DNA from 2 places in the Xanthobacter sediminis genome. Region 1 is predicted to be linked to the other one. Evidence: riboswitches for the same ligand, from Rfam matches in the RefSeq annotation. Region 1 holds a riboswitch; the other holds the start of a gene.

Region 1 (7,554 bases):
GGTGTTCGACGCCACCCACTCGGTGCAGGAGCCGGGCGGGCGGGGTGGCTCTTCCGGCGGCAAGCGCGCCTTCGCGCCGGCTTTGGCCCGCGCCGCGCTGGCGGTGGGTGTGGGCGCGGTGTTCGCCGAAGCCCACGACGACCCCGACCACGCGCCCTCCGACGGCCCCAACATGCTGCCGCTCGAATGGATCGGCCCGCTGCTGCGCGACCTGACGGCGCTCGACGCCATCGCCAAGAACCGGGCGCTTTCCGCCGCCTTCTGAAGCTGTCGCGCCCCGCCGGGCCAGCCCCCGGGCGCGCGCTTCCTTTCCCGACAGGTGCAGCATGAGTGACGTGGCGATCATCATCCCGGCGCGCTACGCGTCGAGCCGTTATCCCGGCAAGCCGCTGGCGACCTTGAAGGGCGCGACCGGCATCGCCCGCACCCTGGTGGAGCGCTCCATCCTGGCTGCCCGCGCGGGGGCGGCGGGTGCGCCGGTCTATGTGGCGACGGATGATGCGCGAATCGCGGCCGAGGCGGAGCGCCTCTCCACCCCGGTCATCATGACCGATCCCGCCTGCCGCAACGGCACGGAGCGGGTGGCGCAGGCAGTGGCGCGGGCCGGCATCGACGCCGAGATCATCGTGAACCTGCAGGGCGATGCGCCGCTCACCCCGCCCCATTTCGTCACCGCCCTGGTGAAGGCCATGCGCGATGTGCCCGCGCGCCAGGTGGCGACGCCGGTGCTGCGCTGTGACGAGGAAAGCCTGGAGCATTTCCTGGCCGACCGCCGCGCCGGCCGCGTGGGCGCCACCACGGTGGTGTTCGACCGGGCCGGCAACGCGCTCTATTTCTCGAAGGAGGTCATTCCCTTCACCAATGGCAAGGCCAGGGTGGAGGGGGTGGTGCCGGTGTTCCACCACGTGGGGCTCTATGCCTACCGGCGCGGCGCGCTCGATGCCTATGCCGGCATGGAGCCGGGCGTGCTGGAGGCGCTGGAGGGGCTGGAGCAGCTGCGCTTCCTGGAACACGGCGTGCCCATCGCCGCGGTGGAGGTGGAAAGCCGCGGCGCCGCCTTCTGGGAGCTGAACAACCCCTCAGACGTGCCGCTGATCGAGGGCTATCTCGCCAAGATGGGCGTGGTGTGAGGCCGCGCGCGGCCTGAGGCGTGCCGCGCCCCCGAGCCGCGCCCCCCCAAGGGGCGCGGCGGTTGCCGGCCAGGCCGCCTTTCAGACCGCCTTCAGGGCCTCGGCGATGTCTGCCTCGAGGTCGTCGGGATGCTCCAGGCCCACGGAGAGGCGGAGCAGGCCATCGCTGATGCCCATCTCGGCCCGCGCCTCGGGCGTGAAGCGCTGGTGGGTGGTGGTGGCCGGGTGGGTAATGAGGCTCTTGGCGTCGCCCAGATTGTTGGAAATGCGGATGACCCGCAGTGCGTCCATGAAGCGGAACGCGCCGTCCTTGCCGCCGTCCACCACGAAGGTGACGAGGGTGCCGCCGCCGCTCATCTGCCGGCGCGCGAGTTCGGCCTGCGGATGGTCGGGACGGAAGGGATAGACGGCCTTCTCGATGCCCTTGGCCCCGGCGAGGAAATCGGCGATCCGCGCCGCGCTCGCCTGCATGCGGTCCACGCGCAGGGCCAGGGTCTCCAGGCCCTTCAGCATCACCCAGGCGTTGAAGGGGGAGATGGAGGGGCCGGTCTGGCGCAGGAACACCTGCAGCTCCTCGTCCAGGAACTGGCGCGAGCACAGCACCATCCCGCCCAGGCAGCGGCCCTGGCCATCCACGTGCTTGGTGGTGGAATAGACCACCACGTCGGCGCCCAGCTCCAGCGGATGCTGGAGCAGCGGGGTGGCGAACACATTGTCCACCACCAGCCGCGCGCCCACCGCATGGGCGATCTCGGCCACCGCCGCGATGTCGATGATGTCCAGCGTCGGGTTGGTGGGGCTTTCCAGCAGGCACACGCGGGTGTTGGGGCGGATGCCGGCACGCCATGCGGAAAGGTCGGTGCCGTCCACCAGCGTCACCTCCACGCCGAAGCGCGGCAGCAGCTCCTCCAGGATCCAGCGGCTGGAGCCGAACAGGGCGCGAGCGGCCAGCACATGGTCGCCGGCCTTCACCTGGCACAGCAGCGCCGCGTGCACCGCCGCCATGCCGGAGGCGGTGGCGCGCGCCACCTCGGCGCCCTCGATGAGCGCCATGCGCTCCTCGAACATGGCGGTGGTGGGGTTGGCGTAGCGCGAATAGACGAAGCCGGGATCCTCGCCCTTGAAGCGCGCTTCGCAGGCGGCGGCGTTGTCGTAGACGAAGCCCTGGGTGAGGAACAGCGCCTCCGAGGTCTCGCCGAACGGCGAGCGGGTGGTGCCGGCGTGCACGAGGCGCGTTTCGGGGTGCAGGGCGCGCGTATCGAGGGCGGGACGGGAGGCCGAGGACATGGCTGTCTCCAAGGCCGAGGAGCTTTTGCGGAATGCGCGCTTGCATTGTGCGCGCGTTCGCGGCACATGCCCGGCGTCGATCCGCTCATCCCCGGCCTTTTAGCAAGTGCGTTTAACGTGGCTGCAAGCCGGCCGGCTCAAATTGCCCACGAACGGATCACTAATGCCGCCGTCCCCTTGGCGTCAAGGATTTCGTTCGTTAAATCGAACGGCACGGATGGCGAAGCGGATGTGGGGATGCGCGTGGCCGATGTACTGAAGCCGGGAATCCTGCCCGCAGAAGCCATTTCGGAGCTCAAGGCCAAGGGCGCCATCGCCTGCCGCCATGCGCTCGATGTCGACCAGATCCAGCCGGCGAGCCTGGACCTGAGGCTCGGCCGCAGCGCCTGGCGGGTGCGGGCGAGCTTCCTGCCCGGCGCCGGCGTCAGCGTCCAGGAGCGGCTCGACGCGCTGGCGCTGCACAAGCTCGACCTCTCCCACGGCGCGGTGCTGGAGACGGGCTGCGTCTATCTGGTGGAGCTGTTCGAGCGCATGAAGCTGCCGGCGGACCTCGCCGCCGCCGCCAACCCTAAGAGCTCTACCGGCCGGCTCGACGTGTTCGTGCGCGTCATCACCGACGGGGCGCGGGCGTTCGACACCATCCCCGCGGGCTACAAGGGGCCGCTCTACCTGGAAATTTCGCCGCGCACCTTCCCCATCCTGGTGCGCACCGGCTCGCGCCTGTCGCAGGTGCGGTTCCGGCGCGGCGTGGCGCGCCTGTCCGACCTGGAGCTCTTGAACCTGCAGGCGGCGGAATGCCTGGTGGACGCGCCCCATCCGGATGTGGCGGCCGGCGGCATCGCCCTCGGCGTGGACCTCGCGGGCGATGCCCTCGCCGGGCTCCAGGGCTTCCGTGCCAAGAAGCACACCGGCGTCATCGACGTGGACCAGTCCGGCGCGCTCGACGTGGAGGACTTCTGGGAGCCCATCCGCGTGCGCGGTGACGGGCGCGCCCTGGTGCTGGATCCGGATGCCTTCTACATCCTCGCCTCCCGCGAGGCGGTGCACGTGCCGCCGGACTATGCGGCCGAGATGGTGCCGTTCGATCCGCTGGTGGGCGAGTTCCGGGTGCACTACGCCGGCTTCTTCGATCCCGGCTTCGGCAGCGCCGCCGCCGGTGGGCGCGGCGCCCGCGCGGTGCTGGAGGTGCGCTCGCGCGAGGTGCCCTTCATCCTGGAGCATGGGCAGACCGTGGGCCGGCTCGTCTACGAGCGCATGGCCGCCCGCCCCGGCACCCTCTACGGCGCCGACATGCGTTCTCACTACCAGGGCCAGGGGCTGAAGCTCTCCAAGCACTTCCGCCCGTTCACGGGGGATTAGCCTGCGCGGCGCGCCCTAACTGGCGCGCATGGGGCGCTGGCTGGCGGCGAGGGTGCGTTCCTTCTGCCAGGGGGTGGTGTCCTGCAAGGCGGCGCGGATCTCGCGCAGCGGGCGCAGCAGGGCATCCGAATAGGCGATGTAGTCGGCGGCGAGCGGCAACACGTCCTTGGCCGACGGCTCGTCGGCGAGCTGAAGGGCGCTCGACACCGCGGCCTCCACCGCGGGCGCGGCGGCAGCGAGGCTCTCGGCCCCGCCTTCGCCCAGCACAACGGCGAAGGCGGTGAGGCTGCGCGAGCGCGCCGCCTCCACCACCGCCACCATCTCGGCCGGGGCCTCCACGCCTTCGAGGTGGGCGGAGATGTCCTCGATGAGGGCGAGGTAGGTCACCAGCACGTCGAGGGTGGAGACCACGTTGGCGGTGTCGCCGGCGGAGTGGCCGAACGCCTGCTCGGCGCCGAGCTGCGGCAGGCGGGTGCCGAGCTGGCGCACCGCCAGCGCCTGCGGCGCCACCGAGGCGCGCGCCTCCGCGTGCGGCCACCAGGAGGCCAGCGCCTCGCGGCAGCGGCGCAGCACGCCCAGCACTTCCGGCCGGAACTGCTCGGTGACGTAGACCGGCAGCACCACGTAGGACACCGCGAGCGCCACCAGCGCGCCGATGGCGGTCTCGTAGATACGCGCCAGCATGCCGGAGGTGCCGAGGCCGTCGAGGATGTGCAGGCCCAGCACCACTGAGAAGCCCACCGCCGCCGAGGCCACATCGTAGCGGTCCTTCTGGGTGACGATGGAGACGAGCTGCGCCAGCATGCAGAGGATGGCGAGCAGCCACACCGTGTCGCCCAGCAGGAAGAACACGAGGATGCCGATGAGCACGCCGATCAGCGTGCCCACCACCCGGTAGCGCACCCGCACATAGGTCTCGCCCACGCTGTTGCCGATGACGAACATCACCGTCATGGTCGCCCAATAGGCGTGGCTGAGGTGGAACCCCGCGTCGAGCGCGGTGGTGATGGAGGTGGCCACCACCCCCTGGCAGGCCACCTTGAGCGGCGCCGAGAGGTGGCGGGTGCCGTCGGCCGCCCGCTCCAGGAAGGGCGTGGGCTTCGGCGCGGGCGGAGTATCGTCTTCGGCAGGGTGGGGCGGGGGGAAGGGCTCCGTCTCCACGCGTTCGATGCCGTCGGCGACGAGGCCGAGCCGGTCGAAGGCGGTGAGCGCGCGCATCAGCGCGAAGCGCGCCTCCGGCGGCAGATCGCGGGAGAAGGCCCGCTCGCGCAATTGCGCGATGGCGCGCTCGAAGCGCTCCTGCGCGTGCACGTCGCGCACGCCGATGCTCTCCAGCCGCCGGGCGATGTGGTCGGCGGCGGCGGCGAAGGGGCTGCGCCAGTCGGGCGTGTCGGGCGCGTCCTGGGGGATGCAGCCGGCCAGCAGCTGCACCGCCACCCGCAGCCGGTAGAACTTGGCGCGCAGGGCCTCGAAATCGGCGCGGGCGCCGGGGTCTTCCGCCAGCGCGTTGCCGAGGGCGTTCCACACGCGGGCGCGCAGCCGCTCGATGCTCTGCGCGCCGTCGTCGGTGAAGGGGACGCCGGCGCGCACCGCCTCCGACATCTCGCGCAGATAGGCGGCCACAGCGGCCTGCACGTCGTGGGTGGACTGCACATAGGCCGCCACCGCCGAGGGCCGCCACGGCGAGAGCCGCAGCAGCGCCGCCACCGCCGCGCCCTGGCAGAAGGCGGCCAGCAGCAGCGCCGCCTCCACCCGCGTGGGGGAAAGGATGGTGCCCACCGTCGCCACCACGATCAGCGCGAGGCCGAGGCGCTGGCCGTCCATGCCGTAGCGCCGCGGGATCAGCGCGCAGAACGAGAGGGGGATCAGCAGCAGCTTCTGCAGGGTGGCGTTCCCGGGCCCCTCGCCGGGCCCCACCGCCGTGAGCAGCGCCAGGAAGGCGGCCGCCACCAGGAACAGCCGCGCCATGGTCCGCGCCTCGGTGCGGCGGCTGGCGGCCGGGGTGAAGGAGATCATGATGAGCGCGCCGGTGCCGGCCATCAGCGGGAAGGTGATGCCCATGCCGAGCGCGAACGCATGCACGGTGGCGACCGCGAGCAGGATCACGATCACCAGCGCGACGCCGAGGTGCAGCGCCCGTGTGCTGTCCACGCCGCCGGGGTCATGATCGGCCAGCCAGATGCCGATGCGGCCGAGGAGCGGCCTGGGCTCGCGGGCGGGGGGCGGCGCGCTCACGGGGTCCTTCGCGTTCACTCGGGCTCCTTCGCGTTGGTCCGGGCCCGCGCGGGGGCCGGCGTGCGGCGGGGGTCAAATTTCACGGGTCGGGGCGCGCTGTCCAGTGCGGCGGGTCGCCCGAGGGGGTAAGCTCGCCGGGTTCGCGAAGGAGGCCCGCCGTGCATCCCCTGAAGCTTTATTGTTTCGCCCAGTCCGGCAACGCCTATCGCGCCGCGCTCATGCTGCAATTGTGCGACCTGCCGTGGGAGCCGGTGTTCGTCGATTATTTCGGCGGCGAGACCCGCACCGACCTGTTTCGCACCACCGTGAACGAGATGGGCGAGGTGCCCGTGCTGGTGGACGGCGACCTGAAGCTCTCCCAGTCGGGCGTGATTCTCGACTACCTCGCCTACAAGACCGGCCGCTTCCTGCCCGAGGGCGAGACGGAGCGGCGCGAGGCGCTGCGCTGGCTCCTGTTCGACAACCACAAGTTCACCAGCTATTTCGCCACCCTGCGCTTCATGGTGGGCCTGTCCGGCCACATGGAGGGGGAGGTGACCGCCTTCCTGCGGCTGCGCGCGCTCGCGGCCTACGGCATCGTGGACGCCCACCTTGCCCGGAGCGACTTCATGGTGGGCGCGCTGCCCACCTATGCCGACGTCTCGCTGGCCGGCTACGTCTATTATCCCGAGCGGGCGGGGGTGGAACTCGACCAGTTCCCCAATATCGCGCGCTGGGCCGAGCGCATCGCCGCGCTGCCCGGCTGGGTGCACCCCTATGAGCTGATGCCCGGCCACCCCCTGCCGCCGCGCGTGGGATGAGCCGGCCCCCGGCCGGCTCATTTTCTTCGTGCGCACCGGTATCCAGGCGGCGGGCAAATGCTTTAAAGCAGGCCCCAACGGAGGGGGCACCGGGCCACCTTCCCCCAACGACAATGGTGAAGCGGCGCCGGCTCGCCCGCGCGCAGGGGACGTTCCATGGCGACTGAGACGACGGCGCGGGTGGCGGAGCTTTATGCGGCACGGCTCGCCGCCGGCGACATCGAGGCGGACCCCGCCCAGGCCGAGGTGGTGAAGGCGTTCGCCAGCCTGGAGCTGGAGCTGCGCCAGAAGGCGCTGGCGCAGAAGTCCTCCTCCCTTGGCTGGCTGTTCCAGCGCCGCGCGCCGGTCTCCGCGCCCAAGGGGCTCTACATCTACGGCGAGGTGGGCCGCGGCAAGAGCATGCTGATGGACCTCTTCTTCGAGGCCCTGCCGCCCAGGGACAAGCGCCGCGCCCATTTCCATGCCTTCATGGGAGACGTGCACGAGCGCATCTTCAGGGAGCGCCAGGCCCAGAAGAACGGCGAGCGCAAGACCGCCGACCCCATCGCCCCCGTGGCGGCGGCCCTCGCCGCCGAGGCCAAGGTGCTGTGCTTCGACGAGTTCCACGTCACCGACATCGCCGACGCCATGATCCTCGGCCGCCTGTTCGAGAAGCTGTTTGCGGACGGCGTGGTGGTGGTGGCCACCTCCAACGTGGCGCCGCGAAACCTCTATTCCAACGGGCTCAACCGCGCGCTGTTCCT
Region 2 (7,554 bases), on a different contig from region 1:
AGGTGCTGCTGCTGGACGAGCCCACCAACCATCTCGATGCCGAGACGGTGAACTGGCTGGAAGGCCATCTGCGCACCTATCCCGGCGCCATCCTCATCGTCACCCACGATCGCTACTTCCTCGACAACGTGACGGGCTGGATCCTGGAGCTCGATCGCGGCCGGGGCATTCCCTATGAGGGCAACTATTCCTCCTGGCTCGGCCAGAAGCAGAAGCGCCTGCAGCAGGAGGGCCGCGAGGACGAAGCCCGCCAGCGCGCGCTGGCCCGCGAGCAGGAATGGATCGGCGCCTCGCCCAAGGCGCGCCAGGCCAAGAACAAGGCCCGCATCCAGCGCTATGAGGAACTGGTGCAGAAGGCCTCCGAGCGGCAGCCTTCGGCGACTCAGATCGTCATTCCTGTGGCCGAGCGGCTGGGGCAGAATGTCATCGCCTTCGACCACCTCAACAAGGCCTTCGGCGACAAGCTGTTGATCGACGATCTGTCCTTCAAGCTGCCGCCCGGTGGCATCGTCGGCGTCATCGGTCCCAACGGCGCGGGCAAGACCACCCTGTTCCGGATGATCACGGGCCAGGAGCAGCCGGACGGCGGCTCCATCTCGATCGGCGATTCGGTGAAGCTCGGCTATGTGGACCAGAGCCGCGACGCCCTCGACGACAAGAAGACCGTTTGGGAAGAGGTCTCCGACGGCAATGAGGTGATCTACGTCGGCAAGAAGGAGATCCCCTCGCGCGCCTATTGCGCCGCCTTCAACTTCAAGGGCGGAGACCAGCAGAAGAAGGTGGGCATGCTCTCCGGTGGCGAGCGCAACCGCGTGCACCTTGCCAAGGTGCTGCAGCGTGGCGGCAACGTGCTGCTGCTCGACGAGCCCACCAACGACCTCGACATGGACACCCTGCGCGCGCTGGAAGAGGCGCTGGAGGATTATGCCGGCTGCGCCGTCATCATCTCCCATGATCGCTTCTTCCTGGACCGTGTCGCCACCCACATGCTGGCCTTCGAGGGCGACAGCCACGTGGAGTGGTTCGAGGGCAACTTCGCAGACTACGAGGAAGACAAGAAGCGCCGGCTGGGGATCGATTCCACCATTCCGAAGCGCATCCAGTACAAGAAGTTCTCGCGCTGAGAAAAAAAGGGCCCGGCGACCGCATGTCGCCGGGCCCTTGATATTCAACGGAAGCGGGCTGCCGGGGCGCTCAGTCCGCGCCGAGGGGTGGCTCGGCGATGCGCACGGTGTTGCGGCCGCCCTGCTTCGCCTCGTAAAGGGCGGCATCGGCCGCCATGAGCAGGGCTTGGCGGAAGCCCAGGATGTCGCCGTCCTTCGGCATCTGCGTGAGTGTCGAGCCGCCGATGCTGACGCTGATCTGGCCGAAATCGCTCATCTCGTGAGGCAGTTGCAGGTCAAGGACGGCGCGCCGCACGCGTTCGGCCACCACGCCGGCGCCCGTGTGGTTGGTGCCGGGCAGCACCACCACGAATTCCTCCCCGCCGTAGCGGCACACCGAATCCCGCGGGCGGGAGCAGGCGCTGGCGAGCGCCTTGGCGACCTCCCGCAGGCTGCGGTCTCCGGCGGCATGGCCGTAGTGGTCGTTGAAGCGCTTGAACTGGTCCACGTCCACGATGAGCAGGGAGAGGGGGGAGCGCTCGCGCCGCGCCGCGGCGAGCTCCATGCGGAAGATCTTCTCGAACTGCCGGCGGTTGAACAGGCCGGTCAGGTAATCGCGCTCGGCCAGGAGCTGGAAGCGCCGGTTGGCGGTGGTGAGGCCGCGGATGGCGTTATCGTAGTCGGTGATGTCCACGAGCGCGATGGAGCCGCCGACCACGTCGCCCTCGACGCTGCGCACCGGCTCCACCGACATGCGAAACGAGCGCCCGCGCCATTTCAGCTCCTGCTCGGCGCTCTCGCCGCCCAGGTCAAAAATGCGGATGTTGCTTTCGAAGGTGCGGGCGGCCTCGGGCGAGAGGTCGGCGACCGGCAGGCCGATGATGTCTTCGGGCGGCAGGCCGGCGGTGCGCGCGAACTGGCCGTTGACCCGCGTGTATTGTCCTTGGCGGTTGACGACGCACAGGGCCACTGGCGCCTCGGAATAGAGCGTCTTGGGATCGAGCAGGTTCTTTTCCTCGATAGTCTCCGCCGTAATGTCCGTTGTCACGCCGAAGAAGCCGTCGGGGGCGCCGTCATCGCGGCGCACGGGCGCGCCCGAGACTTCGAGCACGCGTGGTGTTCCATCGGTGTGGCGTGTGCGGTGGGCGAGATTTTCGAGAGAGCGCCCCTCGGTGATTGCGGTGAAGAGGGCATTCTCGAAGTCCATTGAGCCGGCGTTTGGAAGCACGGAAAAATACGTGCGCCCCAAAACTTCGGAGGGGCTCAAGCCAAGGATGCTCTTGCTGGCTGAGGATGAAAAGGTGAACTCACAGTTCTTATTAAGCTGCCATACCCAATATTGAGAGGCTTCCCCGGCGCGCTGTAGCGGCACCTCTTCCAAAACGTTTCTTTCAGCCATGGCAAATTGAAGTCCTGCCGCGCATGCTCCAACTTCGTTGGAAATCAAAACGACTTCATCATATCTTCGTACACATTTACCGTAAAAACTCTAGGTTGGCTTTCCAGGCTTGTCAATGTATACCTCTTACCCCTATTTTCCATTTCGTCTGTAAAATAGTACCTTGGCGCAGGGTGAGATCCCGGCGCTGACGGAGGTTCACGCCCGGCCGCCGATGCGCTCCATTTCGAACGGCGTGGTCTGGTACATCTCATTGATCCAGTTGGCGAACAGGAGATGGGCATGGCCGCGCCATCGGTTTTCCGGGGGGATGGCGGTGTCATCATTGGTGAAATAGTGGGCGGGCAGCGGCGTGCCCGGGTCCTTGGCGGCGTCGCGGGCGTATTCGGCGGCGAGCGTGCCGGCGTCGTATTCCAGATGGTTGAACATGTGCAGGGCGCGGTGGCGGGGATCGTCCAGCAGGCACAGGCCCGCCTCCGGGCTTTCGGCCAGCACGCTGAGGCCGTGGCCGGCGGGAATGTCTTCCGCTCGCGCCTCGGCCCAGCGCGAGACGGGGACGCGGAAGCTGTCCGGGAAGCCGCGCAGATAGGGGGAGGCCGGCTGGAGCATGCGGTGCCTGTAAAGGCCGAACGCCTTGCGCGGCAGCACGTGCTTCTCCATGCCGTGGAAGTGGTGCACGGCGGCCAGCGCCGCCCAGCAGATGTTGAAGGTGCGGTGCACGTGGGTCTGCGTCCAGTCGAACACGCTGGCGAGCTCGTCCCAGTAGGAGACCTCGGAGAACGGCAAATGCTCCACCGGCGCGCCGGTCACCACCAGTCCGTCGAAGCGTGCGTCGCGCACCTCGGCCCAGGGGCGGTAGAAGGCGGACATGTGGTCTTCAGGCGTGTTGCGCGAGACGTGGTCGGTAATGCGCACCAGCGTCAGCTCCACCTGCAGCGGGGTCGCGCCCAGGAGGCGGGCGATCTGCACCTCTGAGGTGATCTTGTCCGGCATCAGGTTGAGCAGCGCGATGCGCAGGGGGCGGATGTCCTGCCGCACCGCATCGCCTTCGCTCATCACCATTACGCCCTCGGCCTCAAGGGTGCGGCGGGCGGGCAGGAGATCGGGGATCTTGATGGGCACGGCGTCGTCCTCGGCTGCGGGGACTGACGCTGGGTGGCTTGATCCGTTGGCTTGCCGGCTCGGCCACATCCTCTCCCTAATAGGGAGAGTACCACCTTGCCCGGATCGGCAGGTTGGTGTTGGGCGTCGCCCCAACTCTTGATGTGAGGCCGTCTCTACCCCGGCGCGTGACGCTTGGCAATGGCGTGGCGGCCGTCGCCTATTCGTAGGTGGCGATGCTGCCCTCCAGCGGATAGGCCGATCGCACCGCCTCGGAGGTTTTCTCGATGTCGAGGCCCTCCTCGCTCACCTTGGAAATGCGCCCGGTGAGGGTGTAGGCAGGAAAGACGAAGGGCACCGCATTGCCGGTGAGAAAGTCGGGCCGGTCAACCAGGCCGAATTGCAGGTGCGGCGCGGCCGAGTTGCCGGAAGAGCCGATCGCCCCCAGCTTCTCGCCGGCTTTGAGCACCGTGCCCGGCTTCGCCTCCACGCTGCCCTGCTTGAGGTGGCCGTAGAAGGCATAGACATCGGGTGCGATGCGCTGCAGCACGAAATTGCCGCCGAGGTCGACCGGCGCGTGCAGGCTGCGGGTCGGCCGGTGCGGCATGGCGTCGGCGATCCCGTCGACCGCGGCCACCACCTCGCCCTCCGCCACCGCCAGCACGGCGTTGCCGAACGAGGGATAGTCCGTGTTCTCGCTGCCGTTGCCGGAGAAGGGCAGGTCCTTCTCCAGCCGTATGAAATCGATGGCGTAGGTTTCCGAGGCGGCGATGCGGGTGCCGGCGGCGTAGCGGGCGCTGCGGTGCACGTTGGGTGCGCAGCATCCGTTGAAGGCCACCCAGCCCTCGCCGCGCACCGGCGGGAGGATGGAGAGGGGGCGATTGGTCCGCACCTTCACCTCGGGCCCGTTCATCGGCTCGCCCGTCAGAAGGGCGCGCAGGGCGCCGTCGGCTTCGGGGGCGGAGACGAGGATGCGGTGGCCGAGACGTTCCGGCACCGGGCCGCCTTCGAGCGCGAGGTCGATCTCGATGATCGCGGCGCTGTTGGCGGGAAGGGTGCGCAGCTTGCTCCGGTCCAGGATGTAGCTGGTGGATTCGGCCAGCGCCGGCTGGGCGAAGCGGCCCAGTTCGCGGCCGGAGGAGTCGAGGACCTCGATGGCGTTCACCGTGACCGAAACCGGGAAGGTGTTCACGACCAGCAGGTCGTATTCCACATGGAGCTTTCCGTCGTCCGCGGGCACCCAGCTCGCCTCCTGGAGGGGGGTGACGACGAGCGCGGTCGATTCCGTGCGCAGGCCCTCGGCGTGCAAGGGAAGGGCGGCGAGGAGAAGGAGGGTGGCGAGCGCGGCTCGAAGCATCGGGGCGAGACTCCGCGGTCAGAAGCGAGGATGAACCATAGTCCCGCTCACGTCACTGCGATAGTGAGCGGAGGCGCGTTCCCGTGCGGCGGGTGCTAATGTGGCGTTTCGACCCTGCGAGGAGACCCACATGGCCGAATGGAACGTTCGCCAGTATCTGAAGTTCGAGGATGAGCGCACTCGGCCGGCGCGCGATCTCCTGGCGCAGGTTCCGCTTGCGCGGGCGGCTTTCGTGGTGGACCTCGGCTGCGGGCCGGGCAACTCCACGGAACTCCTCGCCGCCCGCTTTCCCGATGCGCAGATCCTGGGCATCGACACGTCCCCCGACATGCTGGAAGCGGCCCGCGAGCGCCTGCCGGCGGCGCGATTCGAGGCGGGAGACGCCGCCACCTTCACCCTGCCGCGCCCGGCCGACCTCATCTTCGCCAATGCGGTGCTGCAATGGGTGCCGGACCACGAGATGGTTTTCCCGCGCCTGCTCTCGCTGCTCGCGCCCGGCGGGGTGTTGGCGGTGCAGATGCCCGACAATCTCGACGAGCCCTCCCACGTCGCCATGCGCGAGACGGCCATGATGGGTCCCTGGGCAGGGAAGCTGCGCAACGCCATCGCGGCGCGCACCACCCTCCCGCCGCCCGCCGCCTATTACGACCTCATGATCGACGCGGCGGCGCGGGTGGACGTGTGGCACACCATCTACAACCACCCGCTCGACGGCCCGGCTGCCATCGTGGAGTGGGTGAAGGGCACCGGCCTTCGGCCCTTCATCGACCCGCTGGTGGGCGACGAGAAGGCCCAGTTTCTGGAAGAATACCGCCAGCGCCTCGTGGCACCCTATCCGGAGCAGCGGGATGGCAAGGTGCTCCTCGCCTTCCCGCGGCTGTTCATTGTCGCACGGCGCCCCGGCTGAGGCTCACCAGCTCGGCAGCACGGCGCCCTTGTAGGTGTCGACGATGAACGCCTTCACTTCCGGCGACTGGTAGCTTTCCACCAGGGTCTTCACCCAGGGCTTGTCCTTGTCCTCGGTGCGCACGGCGATGACGTTCACGTAGGGGCCCTTGGGGTCCTCGCGCAGGATGGGGTCCTTCACCGGGTCGAGGCCGGCTTCCTTGGCATAGTTGGTGTTGATGCCGGCGGCGTCCACGTCCGGCAGCGAGCGCGGAAGCTGGGCGGCGTCGATCTCCACGAACTTGAACTTCTTCGGGTTCTCCAGGATATCCGCCACCGAGGCCTTCACGCCGGCCTTGGGGTCGACCTTGATGAGGCCCTTGTCGGAGAGCAGCAGCAGCACGCGCCCGCCATTGGTGGGATCATTGGGAATGGCGATGGTGGCGCCCGCGGGGATCTCCTCGAAGCTCTTGTACTTCTTGGAATAGACGCCGATGGGGAAGTTCACCGTGTAGCCCACGGGCGTGATCTTGTAGCCGCGATCGGCGATCTGGGCGTCGAGATAGGGCTTGTGCTGGAAGGAGTTGGCCTGGATCTCGCCGGACGCGAGGGCGGCGTTGGGCACCACGTAGTCGGAGAACTCGATCACCTGGATGTCGAGCCCTTTCTTGGCGGCGACGGGCTTCACCGCCTCCAGGATCTGCGCATGGGGGCCGGGGGTGGCCGCGACCTTGATGGTCTCGGCGCCCGCGGCCGAGAGGCCGGCGAGCCCGAACGCCGTGGCGAGGGCGAATGCGGTGAGCTTCATGGATGTCTCTCCATCGGAACGAACGGGCGGCCAGCGGGCCGCCGGGGGATGTCTCGGGGGCGTCAGCCGCGGTGGCGCTTGTCGAGCCGGCGGGCGAGGCTGTCGCCCAGCGTCTGCACGCCCTGCACCAGCACGATGAGAACGACCACCACGATGGCCATCACCTCCGGCATGAAGCGCTGGTAGCCGAAGCGGATGCCCAGGTCTCCCAGGCCGCCGCCTCCCACCGCGCCCACCATGGCCGAGTAGCCGAGCAGGGAGACCACGGCGAGGGTGAGCGCAAGGCTGATGGAGGGCAGCGCCTCCGGCAGCAGCACCTTGGCGACGATCTGCAGCGGGCTCGCCCCCATGGCGCGGGCGGCCTCCACCAGGCCCTGGTCCACCTCGCGGATGGAGGCCTCGATGAGCCGGGCGATGAAGGGTGCCGCCGCCACCGTGAGCGGCACGATGGCCGCATTGGTGCCGATGGTGGTGCCCGCCACCAGCCGCGTGAAGGGGATGATGGCCACCACCAGGATGATGAAGGGCGTCGAGCGCGCGGCGTTCACCACGAGGCCGAGGGCCGAGTTGAGCCACGGCGCGGCGAACAGCTCTCCGGGGCGGCTGGTGGCCAGGAACACGCCCAGCGGCAGGCCGACGGCGGTGCCCAGCACGCCGGAGACGAGCACCATGTAGAGGGTCTGCTTGGTGGCCTCGACGATGAGGTCCGCCATGGCGGGGGAGACGAGGCCGAAGGTCAGGTCAAACATAGCCGAGCACCTCGGAGCTGAGATTCAGCCGCTCCACGGCATTGGTGACGGCGGAAATGGTGGCCTCGTCCCCGGGCACGGAGATGACGATGACGCCGAACGGCTTGCCGGCGATCTCGTCCACCTGCGCCTGGATGATGTTGATGTCCACC

Evidence for each region. A riboswitch is a leader RNA that binds a small molecule or an ion and turns the genes downstream of it on or off. The one in region 1 is predicted to bind S-adenosylmethionine.
Region 2: another riboswitch for S-adenosylmethionine. It lies ahead of V5F61_RS03615 (homoserine O-succinyltransferase); the one in region 1 lies ahead of V5F61_RS12445 (O-succinylhomoserine sulfhydrylase).

The regions. Positions count from the first base shown of each region.
Region 1 covers NZ_JBAFWH010000008.1:102,957-110,510, forward strand. The annotation lists gene kdsA (3-deoxy-8-phosphooctulonate synthase) at 1-265, shown strand, start outside; gene V5F61_RS12440 (3-deoxy-manno-octulosonate cytidylyltransferase) at 327-1,130, shown strand; gene V5F61_RS12445 (O-succinylhomoserine sulfhydrylase) at 1,212-2,417, opposite strand; SAM riboswitch at 2,497-2,577, opposite strand; gene V5F61_RS12450 (2'-deoxycytidine 5'-triphosphate deaminase) at 2,655-3,776, shown strand; gene V5F61_RS12455 (FUSC family protein) at 3,792-6,029, opposite strand; gene V5F61_RS12460 (glutathione S-transferase family protein) at 6,170-6,811, shown strand; gene zapE (cell division protein ZapE) at 6,968-7,554, shown strand, end outside.
Region 2 covers NZ_JBAFWH010000002.1:362,106-369,659, forward strand. The annotation lists gene ettA (energy-dependent translational throttle protein EttA) at 1-1,124, shown strand, start outside; gene V5F61_RS03610 (sensor domain-containing diguanylate cyclase) at 1,195-2,502, opposite strand; gene V5F61_RS03615 (homoserine O-succinyltransferase) at 2,701-3,624, opposite strand; SAM-I-IV-variant riboswitch at 3,662-3,774, opposite strand; gene V5F61_RS03620 (M23 family metallopeptidase) at 3,824-4,960, opposite strand; gene tam (trans-aconitate 2-methyltransferase) at 5,091-5,867, shown strand; gene V5F61_RS03630 (MetQ/NlpA family ABC transporter substrate-binding protein) at 5,871-6,653, opposite strand; gene V5F61_RS03635 (methionine ABC transporter permease) at 6,716-7,402, opposite strand; gene V5F61_RS03640 (methionine ABC transporter ATP-binding protein) at 7,395-7,554, opposite strand, start outside.